Regions from separate parts of the Paenibacillus sp. B2(2019) genome, predicted to be linked through region 3. Evidence: predicted binding sites of a transcription regulator. Region 3 holds the regulator's gene; each other region holds the start of a gene.
What was found. Region 3 encodes Rex, which represses fermentation and respiration genes when NADH is low (regulators of the CRP and FNR family bind a similar motif). Its sites were predicted from a motif close to TTGTGAAATATTTCACAA; they were not measured.

Region 1 (3,826 bases), 260 kb from region 3:
TAGGATGTCATCCTTTCTCCAGGACTGACTAACAGTCCATCTTTCACGAAGAAGAATCCCTGCCCTTAAGACTGTGTTCTCCTTAATCGCGACCGTAAAATTTAAAATTTTAATGATTCTTGAACAAGATATTACCGCCCTTGAAACAAGAGCGGTAATTCCTTGCAAATATTTTAGTGCATATCTCAATGAAAGATCTTTATAAATATAAACAAATTACATTGAACCGTGGAAAGTACGGTTAATTACGTCCATTTGTTGTTCGCGAGTCAACTTGATGAAGTTAACTGCATAACCGGATACGCGGATAGTCAATTGTGGATAGTTCTCTGGGTGATCCATAGCGTCCATCAGCTGTTCACGGTTAAATACGTTAACGTTCAAATGCTGAGCGTTATTATGGAAGTATCCGTCCATCATGTGTACCAGGTTAGACTTACAGGATTCATCGTCTTTACCTAGTGCCTTAGGTACGATAGAGAACGTATTGGAGATACCATCTTGTGCATCGGAGTAAGGCAGTTTGGCTACAGAGTTCAGTGAAGCCAGAGCACCTTTCTTGTCGCGTCCGTGCATTGGGTTAGCACCTGGTGCGAATGGTTCGCCTTTTTTACGTCCGTCAGGTGTTGTACCTGTCTTCTTACCGTACACTACATTCGAAGTAATGGTCAATACCGATTGAGTCGGTACAGCATCACGATATGTTTTGTTTTTACGGATCATTGTCATGAAGGTTTCAACCAATTCTACTGCGATGCTGTCTACAGCATCGTCATTGTTACCGTAGCAAGGGAATTCGCCTTCGGTTTCGAAGTCAATAGCAATACCTTGTTCGTTACGAATTGGTTTAACTTTCGCGTATTTAATAGCACTCAGGGAGTCAGCTGCAACGGACAGACCAGCGATACCGCAAGCCATTGTACGCAGAATGTCGCGATCATGCAGTGCCATTTCGATACGTTCGTAAGAATATTTGTCATGCATATAGTGAATGATGTTCAAAGTGTTAACATAAGTCTTAGCCAACCACTCCATCATCGGTTTGAAGCGTTTCATTACTTCGTCATAATCTAGATATTCAGAAGTGATAGCTGGGAATTCCGGTCCAACTTGTGCTCCGGATTTTTCGTCTTTACCACCATTAATAGCATACAGCAAAGCTTTTGCCAGGTTGGCACGAGCGCCGAAGAACTGCATTTGTTTACCGATACGCATTGGAGATACGCAGCATGCAATCGCATAATCTTCACCCCAGTATGGACGCATTAGATCGTCATTTTCATACTGAATTGCACTAGTTTCGATAGAAACCTTAGCACAATATTTTTTGAAGCCTTCAGGCAATCTTTCGGACCAAAGTACAGTTAAGTTTGGTTCCGGAGCTGGACCCAAGTTGTACAGGGTGTTCAGGAAACGGAAGCTGTTCTTGGTAACACGAGTGGTTCCATCTTCAGCCATACCACCGATGGATTCAGTTACCCACGTAGGGTCGCCAGAGAACAAGTCATTATAGTCAGGTGTACGCAAGAATTTCACGATACGCAGTTTCATTACGAAATGATCGACAATTTCTTGGACTTGTTCTTCAGTCAAAGTGCCTTCTTCAATATCGCGTTCTGCATAGATGTCTAGGAAGGAAGAAACACGTCCCAGGGACATCGCTGCACCATTTTGTTCTTTAACTGCTGCCAGATATCCAAAGTATACCCATTGAGTAGCTTCTTTGAAGTTCATCGCTGGTTTGGAAATATCCATGCCGTGAGCAGCTGCCATTTCTTTCAATTCGCCCAGTGCACGAATTTGCTCGGACAGCTCTTCACGTAAACGAATTACTTCTTCTGTCATGGAGTCAACTTCAAGCTCAGCTAGTTGTTGCTTTTTGTCTTTAATCAAGAAATCAATACCGTACAGAGCAATGCGGCGGTAGTCGCCGATAATACGTCCACGGCCGTAAGCATCAGGAAGACCTGTGATAACGCCGGATTTACGTACTGCTCTCATGTCTGGTGTATATGCATCAAATACGCCTTGGTTATGCGTTTTGCGAATGTTCGTGAACATGTCAACGATGTTTTGTGGAAGCTCGAAGCCATAAGCCTTCGTAGCATCAACCATCATCTTGATCCCGCCGAACGGCTGGATGGAACGTCTGAAAGGAGCGTCAGTCTGCACGCCTACAATTTGTTCCTTGTCCTTGTCAATGTAGCCTGGAGCATGTGAAGTGATTGTGGAGACAGTATCTAGGGAAACATCCCATACGCCGCCTCTTTCTCTTTCTTCCTTGCTCAGTTGGGAAATAATCTTCCATAGTTCAGTTGTGTTACTAGTAGGACCTACGAGGAACTCTTCGTTACCTTCATAAGGCTTAATGTTACTAGCGATAAAGTTGTTAACGTCAACTTTCTTGGACCATTTACCTTTTGTAAAACTTCTCCAACCGGATTTCACTTCATTTACTTCTTTTTCAATCACCGACATGCTAAATCCCTCCATCTATATTTATTATATTTGTAGAGATCGCGGGCTTGAAGGTTGATCCCGTGTCTCGTGATCCCCAAAAAGATGTGGTTGTTCCAAATTTCACAATCAACATTTCATATGTGGGACCGTTGTTTATATAAACATTCTAGTTTATTTTCTATAAAAACACTGTGACAAATATCACCTTTCGAGTGATATTTGTCACCTTTATCTAAGTCCACAACTATCCTATTCTCTATTTAACCACTTATTAATTATCAAATCTTCCGTAGAACGCATTACGGTATACATCAGCAAGCTCAGATACCAGTGGCAGCTTAGGATTGGCAGTTGTACATTGATCTTCAAACGCACGGTCAGCCAAGTAATCTACACGGGATTCGAAGTCCTTAGGATCAAAGCCCAGTTGTTGGAACGATTCTTCGATGCCCAATTTTTTATTCATATCGCGAATAGCATTGATCAGGCTAGTTACACCTTCTTCAGTTGTGCGAGCTGGCAATCCCAGAATACGGGCAATTTCAGCATAACGCTCATCAGCTACGAAGTGCGAATATTTAGGGAACGAAGCGAACTTCGTAGGTTTTTTAGCATTGTAACGGATAACGTGTGGCATAAGGATCGCGTTAGTACGACCGTGAGCAGTGTGGTACTGTCCGCCCCATTTATGCGCCAAACTGTGGTTAATACCCAAGAATGCATTGGCAAAGGCCATACCAGCAAGTGTTGATGCGTTATGCATTTTCTCACGTGCTACTCTGTCGCCTTCCAGCGCCGATTTTTCAAGGTATTGGAATACCAGTTGGATCGCTTTAATAGCTAGACCATCAGTGTAGTCACTCGCCATAACTGATACATAAGCTTCGATAGCATGTGTCAATACGTCCATACCTGTATCAGCAACAGCAGTTTTTGGCAAGCTGTATACGAACTCTGGATCAATGATAGCCACATCTGGAGTTAACTCGTAGTCAGCCAAAGGATATTTAGTGTGCTGTTCAGTTGTTTTATCGGTAATAACTGCGAAAGATGTTACTTCCGAACCTGTACCCGAAGTAGTTGGAATCGCTACAAACTTAGCTTTGTTACCAAGTTTAGGGAATTTGTATACCCGTTTACGGATATCCATGAATTTTTGTTTCAGACCATTAAAGTCTGCGTCTGGATGTTCATAGAATAACCACATTCCTTTTGCAGCATCCATTGGGGAGCCGCCGCCAAGTGCGATAATGCAGTCCGGTTGGAATCTGTTCATCATTGCAGTACCTTTTTCAACTGTAGTTGTCGATGGATCTGGTTCAACTTCAGAGAACACTTCGATAGCTACAGGAGTTTGACGTTGACG
Region 2 (3,826 bases), on a different contig from region 3:
TCATGGAACATTCGACTCTTTTGCGGAAGACGTCACAGCTGAAGTCATAGGTTCCGACGAGGGAACCCGTCGCGTGCAGTGCATTGGCAGGACAACCACCGCTGCAGTAGAGTTTAGCCCAGCAGTCCTTGCATTCCGGCTTCGAGTAGCAGTTGCTCTCTTTAAACTGACATTGCAGCTCAGGTTGTGTGATCCCATCCCAGAGGTTTCCCATGCTGTACTCTTCATCCCCGACGAACTGGTGACAAGGAAAAAGCTCACCCCAAGGGGTGACAGCAAGATATTCCGTTCCCGAACCACAGCCAGTGATTCTCTTCTGGATGCAAGGCCCTTCTGAGAGGTCAAGCATGTAGTGATAAAAGGTAAACCCCTTGCCTTGTTCACCGCGACCGATCATTTCCTTGGCAAGAATTTCGTACTGGTTGTATATCTCCGGCAGGTCCTCCTCGGTAAGTGCATAAGGTTCCTTTGGATCACAGATGACTGGTTCCATTGAGATTTTGTCAAAACCAAGGTCTGCGATATGAAATATATCGTTGGTAAAATCGACATTGTTACGAGTGTAGGTTCCTCGTACATAGTACTCTTGGTCTCCGCGCTTACGAACGAATTCTTGGAACTTCGGAACAATATGATCGTAGCTGCCTTTTCCGTTAACCGTTTGGCGAAGTCGGTCATGAACCTCTTTTCTTCCATCCAGGCTTAATACGACATTGTACATTTCCTGATTTAAAAACTCGGTGACCTCATCGTTCAGCAGCATCCCGTTCGTCGTGAAGGTGAAGCGGAACTTCTTTTTGTATTCTTGTTCTTTGCTTCTTGCATAAGCTACGATCTGTTTAACCACTTTCCAAGCCAAGAGCGGCTCCCCGCCGAAAAAGTCGATGTCCAGGTTTCGATGATGACCCGAATTTTCAAGCAGGTAATCGATAGCTTTTTGTCCAACCTCATAGCTCATGATTGCCCTATCTCCGTTGTATTTCCCCTGGCTGGCGAAGCAATAGTCGCATGACAAATTACAGGTATGCGCAACATTGAGGCAGAGTGCCTTAACATAAGTTTTCCGTTTTTTTAAATCGAGCGAGAGATTCTCATACTCATCTTTTGTAAAGAGCTGTCCATCATTTTTAAGTTCCTCGATATCCGCGATGGTTTCTCGAATGTCGCTCACGGAAATGCTGGAATCATCTTTATATTTATCCAACAGCGTTGTCACGATTTTTTCGGCAGAAGTTTTCTCATAATCCGCTATAATTTCATAAGCTAGGTCATCAACAACATGCACCGAGCCACTATAGGTATCGAGCACGATATTGTATCCGTTTAGTTTATATTGATGAATCATACTTACTAATCAAGCTCCTTTTGCACACAAGTAGAAACGGCTTTGCCATCCTTTAGGGATAGTATCCATTTCTTAAAAATAGCCGCCCATCAGCAGAGCAATGGGCGGTAAAATTCCGAATCCTATCTGTTCATTGCATTTTCACACTTCTGGTTTGCAACGCCGCAGGAAGTTTTACAAGCGGACTGGCAAGATGTCTGGCATGCGCCGCATCCGCCGTGTTTTGCGGTATCCATCAGTTTGCGGGTGCTCAGTGTTACGATTCTTTTCACGATAAATAACTCCTTCTGTAATTTCTTGTGATCACTTTCACTTAATTTCCATGGAACATCGTAGCAACCTCACGTAAGTACGTCTATGATTCCCGTCACCTATGTGGCTGCCACCATTCAACTTCAACTATCTTTCTTCGTTATTCAACAACGAATAACCAGTAATGAAAAGGGGATCTTATTCAAGAAAAGACTTAAAAGTATAGGAAGTGAGCATGAGGTGGGATTGAAAGCAGCGGTGAACAGCTCTAACCCGACAACTGGAACAGCTCAAAAAACACTTGGTCAGTATTTGTTCGATTGTTTGAAGCTGGAGGGTATTACCGAAATTTTCGGCGTTGCCGGAGACTATAATTTCACACTACTGGATGCACTGGAGCAATATAATGGCATCCGGTTTATTAGCGGACGGAATGAATTGAATTCAGGTTATGCAGCGGATGGCTACGCAAGAGTCAAAGGTATGTCCGCTCTTATCACAACTTTCGGGGTCGGGGAGCTCAGTGCCTGTAATGCGATAGCCGGAGCTAACAGTGAGCATGTGCCGCTGATTCACATCGTAGGTGCGCCTCCCGAGAAGGATCAGATGGAACACAAGCTGATGCACCACACGCTTATGAATGGAGACTTCGATGTCTTCCATAAGGTGTATGAGCTGATTACGGCTTATACCGCGAAACTGACACCGGAAAATGCCGAGATTGAAATTCCTGCCGCCATACGTATTGCCAAGGAAAAAAAAAAGCCGGTATATCTGGTTGTGGCTGATGATTTAGTGGCTAAGCCAATCATTGCCCGTCAAGAGCCCGTCCCGCCGCGTCCAGCCACCAATTTAAAAACCCTTCAGGCAGCAACGGAACATGTCCGCCAGCTGCTGGAGCGTGCCCACCGGCCGGTGATTCTGATTGATGTCAAAACAATGCGGTTCAGCCTAGAGACAGCGGTTCAGCGGTTAGCAGACGCCATAAATGCCCCTGTTGCGACAATGATGTTCGGAAAAGGGGCATTCGACGAGACCCATCCGAATTATATTGGGATGTACGAAGGCTCTTTCGGAAGTTCTGAAGTCCAAGCCACTGTAGAAAATGCAGATTGTATCATTGCGATAGGCATGGTAAGGGCGGACACTAACACTGCGAATTTCACCGCGAAGCTGAACCCACTGGTGACCATCGATATTCAACCGGATATGGTCAAGGTCGCAGAAGCGGAGTATCCAAATGTATTCGCTGCTGACATGCTGCTTGCAGTGCAGAAGATTGGCTACAAAGGCCAAGGTTTGGCTGGCAAGCCGACATTTCCGTACGACCAAATCACCGGTAGCACCAATGATTCACTAACTGCAGCCATTTATTATCCTCGTTTTCAGCAAATGCTGAAAGAAGGAGATATTGTGATCGCTGAGACCGGTACGTTTTACAACGGAATGGCGCAAGTAAGACTGCCGCGCAATGTAACGTATATTGCTCAGGGAGGCTGGGAGTCCATTGGTTATGCCACACCCTCGGCATACGGCGCCAGTATCGCTGCCCCGGATCGACGAGTGTTGTTATTTACAGGTGACGGTTCCCTGCAGTTGACAGCCCAAGAGATCAGCTCCATGCTCTATTATGAATGTAAGCCCATTATCTTCGTCTTGAACAATGATGGTTATACGATCGAGAAATATTTAAATGTAAAAACAGAGGATCAGCAATATAACAAAATTCCGCGCTGGTCATACACCAAGCTAGCCAAGCTTTTGGAGGCGATGCGTTTACCGTGACTGTCCGGACCTATGGAGAGCTTGACCAGGCTATAACCCAAGCTGATAAGGAACGTGCCGGGAGACTCTGTATCATTGAAATGATCGCCGCTGATCCTATGGACGCTCCCGAGAATATGCGCCGGATGCGCAACTATTTAGAGATGCAGGAGAAGCAGCGTAGCCAGAATTAGAATTAGCGGGGCCTAGGTTAGCCTTTTCTTATTTCGTAACATGATAAGCATTCTCAAAATAAGGCCCGATTAGCTTATGAATCAAGCTTATCGGGCCTTATTTATTTCAACCGACTCCAGTATCTAAAGACCATTGATTGCTTTACTTTCGTTTTACATAAATGCAAAATGCGAGAGATCACCTAACGTCTTGCCTTCAGGATGGAATACAAAATAAACTGCATGCTCACCAGTGATTGCCTTTAGTGGCGATAGAAAATCAGTATACTCG
Region 3 (3,826 bases):
CCACACGGATTTCTGCGCTTTGGTTACCTCTGTCAGACCAGCACTGGTTTTAGCGACATCCTTAGCGATATCTCGCTCGTTCCATTGATCTTTCATAATATAAGCATAGAACTGGATAAGTCCGAACAGAAGGAGCAGAATCAGAACTGACCCCAGGAGGATCCATTTTTTCCTTTTCTTCAAGGTACAGCTCCCTTTCTAGTAATATATCTTTTTTGATTATATAACACACCTGTGTGTTTATCCAAAGTTTCATATCCAATTCAATGATCTATTATCAGAAACACAAAAGGCTGTAACTTTGCAATCGCAGAAAGTCACAGCCTTTCAGTTATTCGTTATGATCTTAGACTATCGTTTAAGCAGTCCATCAAATGATTCTTGCGCCTTACGACGGATTGTTTCCTCATCTAGCGTTACACATTCTCCATGTTTTACAACCTGTTTACCATTCACCCATACATGCTCAACGTCCTTGGCGCTGGCAGAGTATACAGCATGAGACAACAGATCTGTGTGTGGTAGCAAATGCGGCTGGTCTATATCAATCGCGATAAAGTCCGCTTTCATGCCAACAGCGAGTCTACCCACATCATTTAAAAAGATAGACTTTGCGCCATACTCTGTAGCTATACGCAGCGCTTCCGGAGCTGGAACAGCCGTCGGATCACCACTTACACCTTTATGGATGAGAGCTGCAAGACGCATCTCTTCAAACATATCCAGGTTATTATTGCTTGCCGCACCATCTGTACCCAGTGACACCTTCACACCAGCCTTTAGAAGATCCGTCACCCGAGCCACTCCACTAGCCAGTTTCAGATTACTTCCTGGGTTATGAGACACGCCTACATCATGACGAGCCAGTATCTCGATCTCTTCATCATTCAAATGAACACCATGTGCAACAATAGACGGACGTGTGAACATTCCAAGCTTCTCTAAATGCGCTACAGGCCGAAGTCCGTAATCCACCACATTCTGCTCCACTTCGCGTTTGGTCTCGGACATATGGGTATGCATCGGTAAATCCAAATCATGTGCCGCTTGTACAAACTTAACAAAGAAGTCCGGTGGGCAAGTATATGGGGCGTGTGGCGAGATCATCGTCGTAATTCTGCCGTCAGCCTTACCATGCCAATTTCGTGCAAAAGAAATCGCTTCCGCAAGCTTGTGATTTTGCAATTCCTCTGGGCATAATCCGATTACGCCTCTCATCAGTACGGAACGGATGCCTGATAATTCGACTACCTCTGCTACTCGGTCCATATGATCATACATATCCAAGAAGGTTGTAGTACCACCTTTTAGCATTTCCAGTACCGACAAGGAGGTTCCCCAGTATACATCTTCTCCAGTGAATTTCGCTTCCATTGGCCACATCTTCTCTTGAAGCCACACCTGAAGTGCTAAATCATCTCCATAACCACGAAGCAATGACATTGCCGCATGGCCATGTGTGTTTACCAGACCTGGCATTAACAGCAGACGACTGCCATCAACAACTTGCACATCATCTTCCATTAAAGGCTCTTCTTTTCCTATGTAAGTGATCAAATCATCTTCAATAGTCATGTATCCGCTCAGAACCGGCTCATCCGTTCCCGGAATAAGAAAACGCCCGCCCTTAATAATCGTTTTACTGCTCTTCATTTCCGGTTTCTTCCTTTCCGTCTTTCAAATAATAAGCAAGGCTTTGCAAATCCGTTGTAAAATCGGCAGCATGAACCCGGATATTCGATGGTGTTTTTAGAATCACTGGTGCAAAATTCAAAATCGCCTCAATGCCAGACTCAATGAGAATATCTGCTACATTCTGCGCTTCTGAATCAGGCACAGTAATTATCCCAATTCGAATACCTTGCTCACGAACCGTCTGACCAAGCTCCTCCATCGGTTGAACGGTAAGAGAGTTGATTTTCCGCCCTACCTTAGGTGCATAGGAGTCAAATATAGCGGTAATCTTCATAGTATCTTTCAGATAAGCATTGTAATTAGATAATGCATGTCCAAGGTTACCGGCTCCTACTAAAGCCACATTCAATTGTTGATCCAGCTTCAGAATATGACGGATTTTTTCAATAAGATAAGTTACGTCATACCCGATACCTTTTCTACCAAAGTCTCCAAAATAAGCTAAATCTTTACGAATTTGAGCAGGATTTAAATCAAGTTTTTGTCCTAGTTCTTGTGAGGAAACGGTTAATATTTCACGTTTCTGGAGATCATTCAAGAAACGCAAGTACACAGGAAGTCTGCGAACAACGGCTTCTGATATTTTATCCGATTTCATAATTTACCTCCTAATTTAAGTGATATTCTGTTCAAATCCTATCGAAATATCTGCACCTCGTCTCAAGGAAGAGCGGTATTCTTATACCGCCCTTCCTTGTAGAGTGATTAATAAGATCGATGACGTTCTTTTCAAGAAACGCCTCCGTCTTCCAACCACTCCGCTATACGAGGAACCATTTGATCCGTAAGCATATGCTCCATTTTCGGGCCAGGCAACGAATAGAGGAAATACTTCCCATAGTGAGATTCGATCACCCTTGTGTCATACACAATAACAATACCCCGATCTTGCGCTGTCCGTACCAGCCTCCCAAATCCTTGCTTGAAGCGAATAACCGCCTGAGGAACAGACAACTTCATGAACGGATTCTTTTTCTGGGCTTGTAATAACTCAGACTTCGCTTCCGCTAGGGGGTGGTTTGGCGGTTGAAATGGGAGCCTCACGATGGCCAAGCATGTTAATGCTTCACCTGGAATATCTACACCCTCCCAAAAGCTGCTTGTTCCTAACAGTACAGAAGCTGCACTGTCCTGAAAACGGCGGATCAGCTTGCTACGGCTGCCCCCCTCCACGCCTTGACCTAGCACCGTGATCTCTTGTGAGGCTAGAGCCTCTTTCAGAGGATCGTAAACCTGGCGTAGCATCTTGTAAGAAGTAAACAGGACAAGCATCCGCCCACGTGTTGTAATAGCTGCTTCTGCTAGTGACTGTACGAGTGTATCGACAAATCGTGCATCGCCTACACTCCCCTTCACACTAGGGAAATCCCGCGGAATAACTAACAGCGCCTGCTCCCGATACTTAAAGGGAGAAGGCAGGAGTGATGTCATCAGACGTCCCTCTTCCGCAGCTTCATTAAGTCCGAGATTATCAATCATAAACTGGAAAGATTTATCGACAGAGAGTGTCGCCGAAGTTAGCACGATACTTTTCTTCTTGTCGAAAAACAGCTCCTTAAGCTGAGTACTAACATCAACAGGAACGGCATACAACTGTAGCGATTTACTGCGATAATTTCCATTCGCCTCCAGCCAATATACTACATTCTCATCATTTAATCCCATAAAAAACCGTACTTGCTCACGTATAGAAGCTAAATCCTTAAATAAGCCGCTAATATCGGTAACTAGACTATCTGAGGAAGATTGACCTTCTTGATCTCGCATCTCATTAAGCATTTTATCACCTTTACGGATAATTTCGCTTAATGTCAGATTCATAGTATTCTCTAAAGCAACCAATTCATCCCAATCTTTCGGTTTACGGGTAGGAAGTAGCCGCATGACTAACTGGCCGGCTTCTCCCGCCGCTGCATCGCTACGTTCCGGCAAGAGGCTGAATAGTTTATCACTAAGCAGATCCCAGGTTTCTTTTACGGTAAGCAGGTCCGGATAGATTCTATCGATCACTCCGCTCCATTCAGAAGCTTCCTCACTGCCTGATGACTGAAGCATTTGGCGAAGTGTAGGAAGTTGGCCATTTCGACTATCCTTATAAAGACGCGATAGTGTATGTGCCACCGTGAAATGT
Region 4 (3,826 bases), 170 kb from region 3:
TTGAGAGAACGTTTGGAAGGTGAGAATTTAGGAGCCATTTATTCTAGTACTAGTCCAAGAGCATTGCATACTGCGCAGATTTTACGAGGAAATCGGAGTTTACCGATTCAACAGCAAGCTTCATTAATGGAAATTAACATGGGCATTTGGGAAGGAATGAACACAGATCAGATTGAACAAGAATATCCATTACAGTACACCCATTTTTTCACCAGACCTGATCTTTTTATTCCTCTAGCCCCAGGTGAGACCTATAGTCAGCTTGAACAAAGAGTAACGCCGACTATTGAGCGTATCATTAACGATAATGAAGGACATGAGGTACTTATTGTCACGCATCGGATGACCCTGAAAGTAATTATGGCTCATTTTCTCAATAAATCATTGCAGGAATTAGGGGAACTACCGGATATTCTCTCTACAGCATTGTGTAAAGTAACCCTAACTGACAACAATACAACCATCGATCTGTACGGCGATACTTCACATTATCAATGAATCCTTCTCAAAAATAAAAAAGGAAACTCCGATTTAAATGGGGTTCCCTTTTTAGACTTGAATTTTAAATTTCCACACTTTTGATTGTAAAGCTGCGGACCTTCATCCATTTTCCTGAAATAAATTCGTCAATTGTTTTCGTCTTCGGTCTAACACAAAAACGATGCTTGCTCCCTTTATCAAAACCAACCGCTTCAAAAATCAGGCCGTCACCTATTTGCTCCTTAAAGAACACTTGCTTAAGTCCCAATCTATTTAACATTTCAAGCTTTACACTTTCGATATATGTGCGTGAATACTCCTTAGACATATGTGTTCCTCCTAGTAGTGGTAGTAATATTATAAGTTCAATATTAAGAAAATCAACTGAAGATCACATAATCACAAAAAGAAAAAAGCCAACCCATAGTCTATGGATTGGCTTCTACTGTATAAGTTGATTACGAAATTATTTAACTTCTGTTGTTCCAGTCACTTTTCCATCAATAACAGCTGATGTTTTCAGATCTTCGCTCGCGAAGTAGAGGTTACCATCAATAGTGGCGGTTTCAGGCAGAGTAAAGCCTTTCGCTTCTACATAAACATCGCCTTTAATCGTTCCGCCTTCAACTTTCAAATTCTCACTTTGTACTGTAAACTTTGGTACGGTTAGTGTATAAGTAGCAGTGATCTTGTGATCAGCATCTTGCGAATAAAGGGCAATCTTACGGTAGATATCGCCATCTGCGGCTCCTTTATTACGGAATTCTCCAGCTACAACAACCTCATCAGGAATCGTTACATCATTTAGAATCGCAACAATCCAGTTTCCATCTTTGCTAACAGCCTTAGTAAACGCATCTGCTTGATTCACGATCGAAGCTGTAGTGACAGCATCTGTCTGCTCAGCAGCCGGAGCTGAAGTTGCCGCCGAATTGTTTGCTTTATCCTCATTTGCTCCACAACCTGCCAATACTGCTACCGAAACCCCAGCCACTAAAATCATTTTAAATAGTCTCATTTTCGATTCCCCCTAATTTTGATTATGAATTAATTATATATTAAAATTCTTAATAATTAAGTGAATAATTTCACAAATTTGTGTCAGTATCTAAAGCGGTTTCACAGCGCGCTCTCTTCCCGATTAAGATTCGTTCCCATGAGTCACACCTCTTCTCGCTGACTTATTTAGGTTCTTAAATCTATTTACCCAAATTATAAAAATGAACACAAGCATCATTTGCTTCTTGGTATAAAGTCAATCGTTGACTCTTTTCAAGTGTTAATGATAATATTTGGAAATAAATATCTCAGCAAGGGAGAAGTTTACTGGTGAAAAAGACTACAATGAAAGACATCGCGCTACAAGCTAATGTCTCCGTTGCGACTGTAAGCTATGTTCTGAACCGCGTCGATAACCAAACCATTCCTGAGAAGACCCGCAATCAAATTCTGTCACTTGCCGAAGAACTTCATTACATTCCTAATCTAGCAGCCCGTTCGCTTGCCAATAAAAAAACGGGATTAGTAGGGGTACTTGTCCATAATTCTGCGTATATGCCACCTTGGAAACTCTATGCCCAATTCACATTTATTCGTGCTTTGGAACAGCGTTTAACGGATGCCGGATATCATACGCTGCTATATTCTCTTGGTACTGACCATCCTTCTCTGAATATCATCGTCGAAAGAAAGCTCGAAGCCGTCTTTCTGATCGATGTGCACGATGAATCATTCTATTCGATTTCCAAACATTTTGTAGAAGGCATCCCCTTGATTTTGATCGACAGCATGATTGAAGATAAGCTGTTTAAGCAAGTTCTTTACAATTATCGTTCAGCTCTACAAAAGGTAATGCCGGAGGATCTTTCACAGGTTTGTTTAATTATGGAGAGCTTCAATAACTCCCTGCTCACTAACTTTATCCAAGATAGTCTTCCTTTACCTGAGAAAGCAATATTCAAAGTTCAAAATATGGAAGAATTGAATACAATCTTATCGGAGGGGATCTACAAAGAGGCCATAGTTATTAATGAGTTTATCGGAAGTTGTGTTGAAAAATCCGGGGTATTCGCACGTCTTTCTGTTCTATGTACCTGTAATTGCCCAGAAATGCTTGGAGAAGACGTTCAGAAATTCATATTCACTGGGGATAAATCAGCCACTGCTTTTGAACTAATGCAGGAGTTATTACATCGTCCTGACTACTCCAAACAAGAGAATAATCGTTATTTTGTTGATTAATTTTTTTTCGATATTCACTTAAGCGTTTAAGTCGAGAGGAGAGTTACCCATGACAGATCCTGTATTAGCAAAACATGCATCCACCACCGCTCAATCCTATCCAACCCTTTGGGGAAACCGGAGATTTATGCTGCTACTCAGCTCCTATTCCATTTCTTTGTTTGGAAATACCTTTCACAGCATTGCTTTAAGTTTATGGGTACTTCAGACGACCGGGAGCGCTAAAATGATTGCCATTATTACGATAATTAATTTATTGCTCAGTTCTTTACTCGGATCGATAGGAGGCACACTCGCAGACAGAATCAATCGCAGAACCATTATGTTAATCACTGATTTGATAAGCTGCGGTCTAGCAGTTACGCTTGCTTTGACCATTTCCATGTCTTCTACATCATTCATTATCGTGGCCATATTAACGGGACTTACGACAGTCTCAGCATTATTCCAATCCCCTGCGTATCAAGCTTCAATTACCACTGTTGTTGGCAAAGAACATGTGCAAAAAGCAGTCGGGATTCTGAACTTGTCGGAGAACATCTGTAGGACGATTGGGTATTCGGCTGGAGGTATTTTTGTAGCAAGTTTTGGAGCGGCAGATGCCATATTATTTGATGGAGCTACATTTTTCGTTTCCTTTCTACTAGTTCTTGCTGTCCGCTCCCTTCCACTCCCAAACCGAGTGAATACCGGACCTAAAGAAGAAAGAAAATTCACACAGGATCTTGCGGATGGCGTTCGTTATATTTGGAGATACCCCTTCGCCCGAGCAATAATCATCATGCTTCCTACGCTCACTTTGTTCTTTATGCCTTCACTGATGCTAACGCAAGTTATGGCCGTCAAAGTATGGAATTCTAGTCCCTTTCAGTTTGGACTCATGGAAGCCTGTATTCCTCTAGGTTATATGATTGGTTCCAGCATGATCTTGTTTCTCGGCTCCAAATTAAAGAATCGCGGCTTCTTTATCATGACTGGACTGCTATGTCTGGGTCCCCTGTACCTCCTGCTATCGTTCGTCACTACTGCTGCCTTAGCCATTCCCATCATTCTTCTAATTGGCTTTATGTTCTCATTCTGTACATTGCTGATAAATACAATCCTC

Region 1: a site for Rex is predicted at 2,569-2,586, ahead of pflB (formate C-acetyltransferase). Genes of this name have one in related genera too.
Region 2: a site for Rex is predicted at 1,643-1,660, ahead of scfA (six-cysteine ranthipeptide SCIFF). Genes of this name have one in related genera too.
Region 4: a site for Rex is predicted at 1,557-1,574, ahead of PAENI_RS24135 (polymer-forming cytoskeletal protein). Genes of this name have one in related genera too.

What each region holds. Positions count from the first base shown of each region.
Region 1 covers NZ_VTZR01000024.1:198,666-202,491, reverse strand. Annotated here, with positions in the region: gene pflA (pyruvate formate-lyase-activating protein) at 1-1, opposite strand, end outside; gene pflB (formate C-acetyltransferase) at 217-2,478, opposite strand; gene adhE (bifunctional acetaldehyde-CoA/alcohol dehydrogenase) at 2,732-3,826, opposite strand, start outside.
Region 2 covers NZ_VTZR01000030.1:95,391-99,216, forward strand. Annotated here, with positions in the region: gene scfB (thioether cross-link-forming SCIFF peptide maturase) at 1-1,345, opposite strand, end outside; gene scfA (six-cysteine ranthipeptide SCIFF) at 1,468-1,617, opposite strand; partial or broken gene PAENI_RS29990 (alpha-keto acid decarboxylase family protein) at 1,838-3,555, shown strand; gene PAENI_RS29995 (family 43 glycosylhydrolase) at 3,709-3,826, opposite strand, start outside.
Region 3 covers NZ_VTZR01000024.1:455,509-459,334, reverse strand. Annotated here, with positions in the region: gene PAENI_RS23390 (cell wall elongation regulator TseB-like domain-containing protein) at 1-183, opposite strand, end outside; gene PAENI_RS23385 (amidohydrolase) at 352-1,653, opposite strand; gene PAENI_RS23380 (redox-sensing transcriptional repressor Rex) at 1,640-2,293, opposite strand; gene dinG (ATP-dependent DNA helicase DinG) at 2,425-3,826, opposite strand, start outside.
Region 4 covers NZ_VTZR01000024.1:624,759-628,584, reverse strand. Annotated here, with positions in the region: gene PAENI_RS24145 (histidine phosphatase family protein) at 1-498, shown strand, start outside; gene PAENI_RS24140 (hypothetical protein) at 563-808, opposite strand; gene PAENI_RS24135 (polymer-forming cytoskeletal protein) at 947-1,498, opposite strand; gene PAENI_RS24130 (LacI family DNA-binding transcriptional regulator) at 1,810-2,721, shown strand; gene PAENI_RS24125 (MFS transporter) at 2,771-3,826, shown strand, end outside.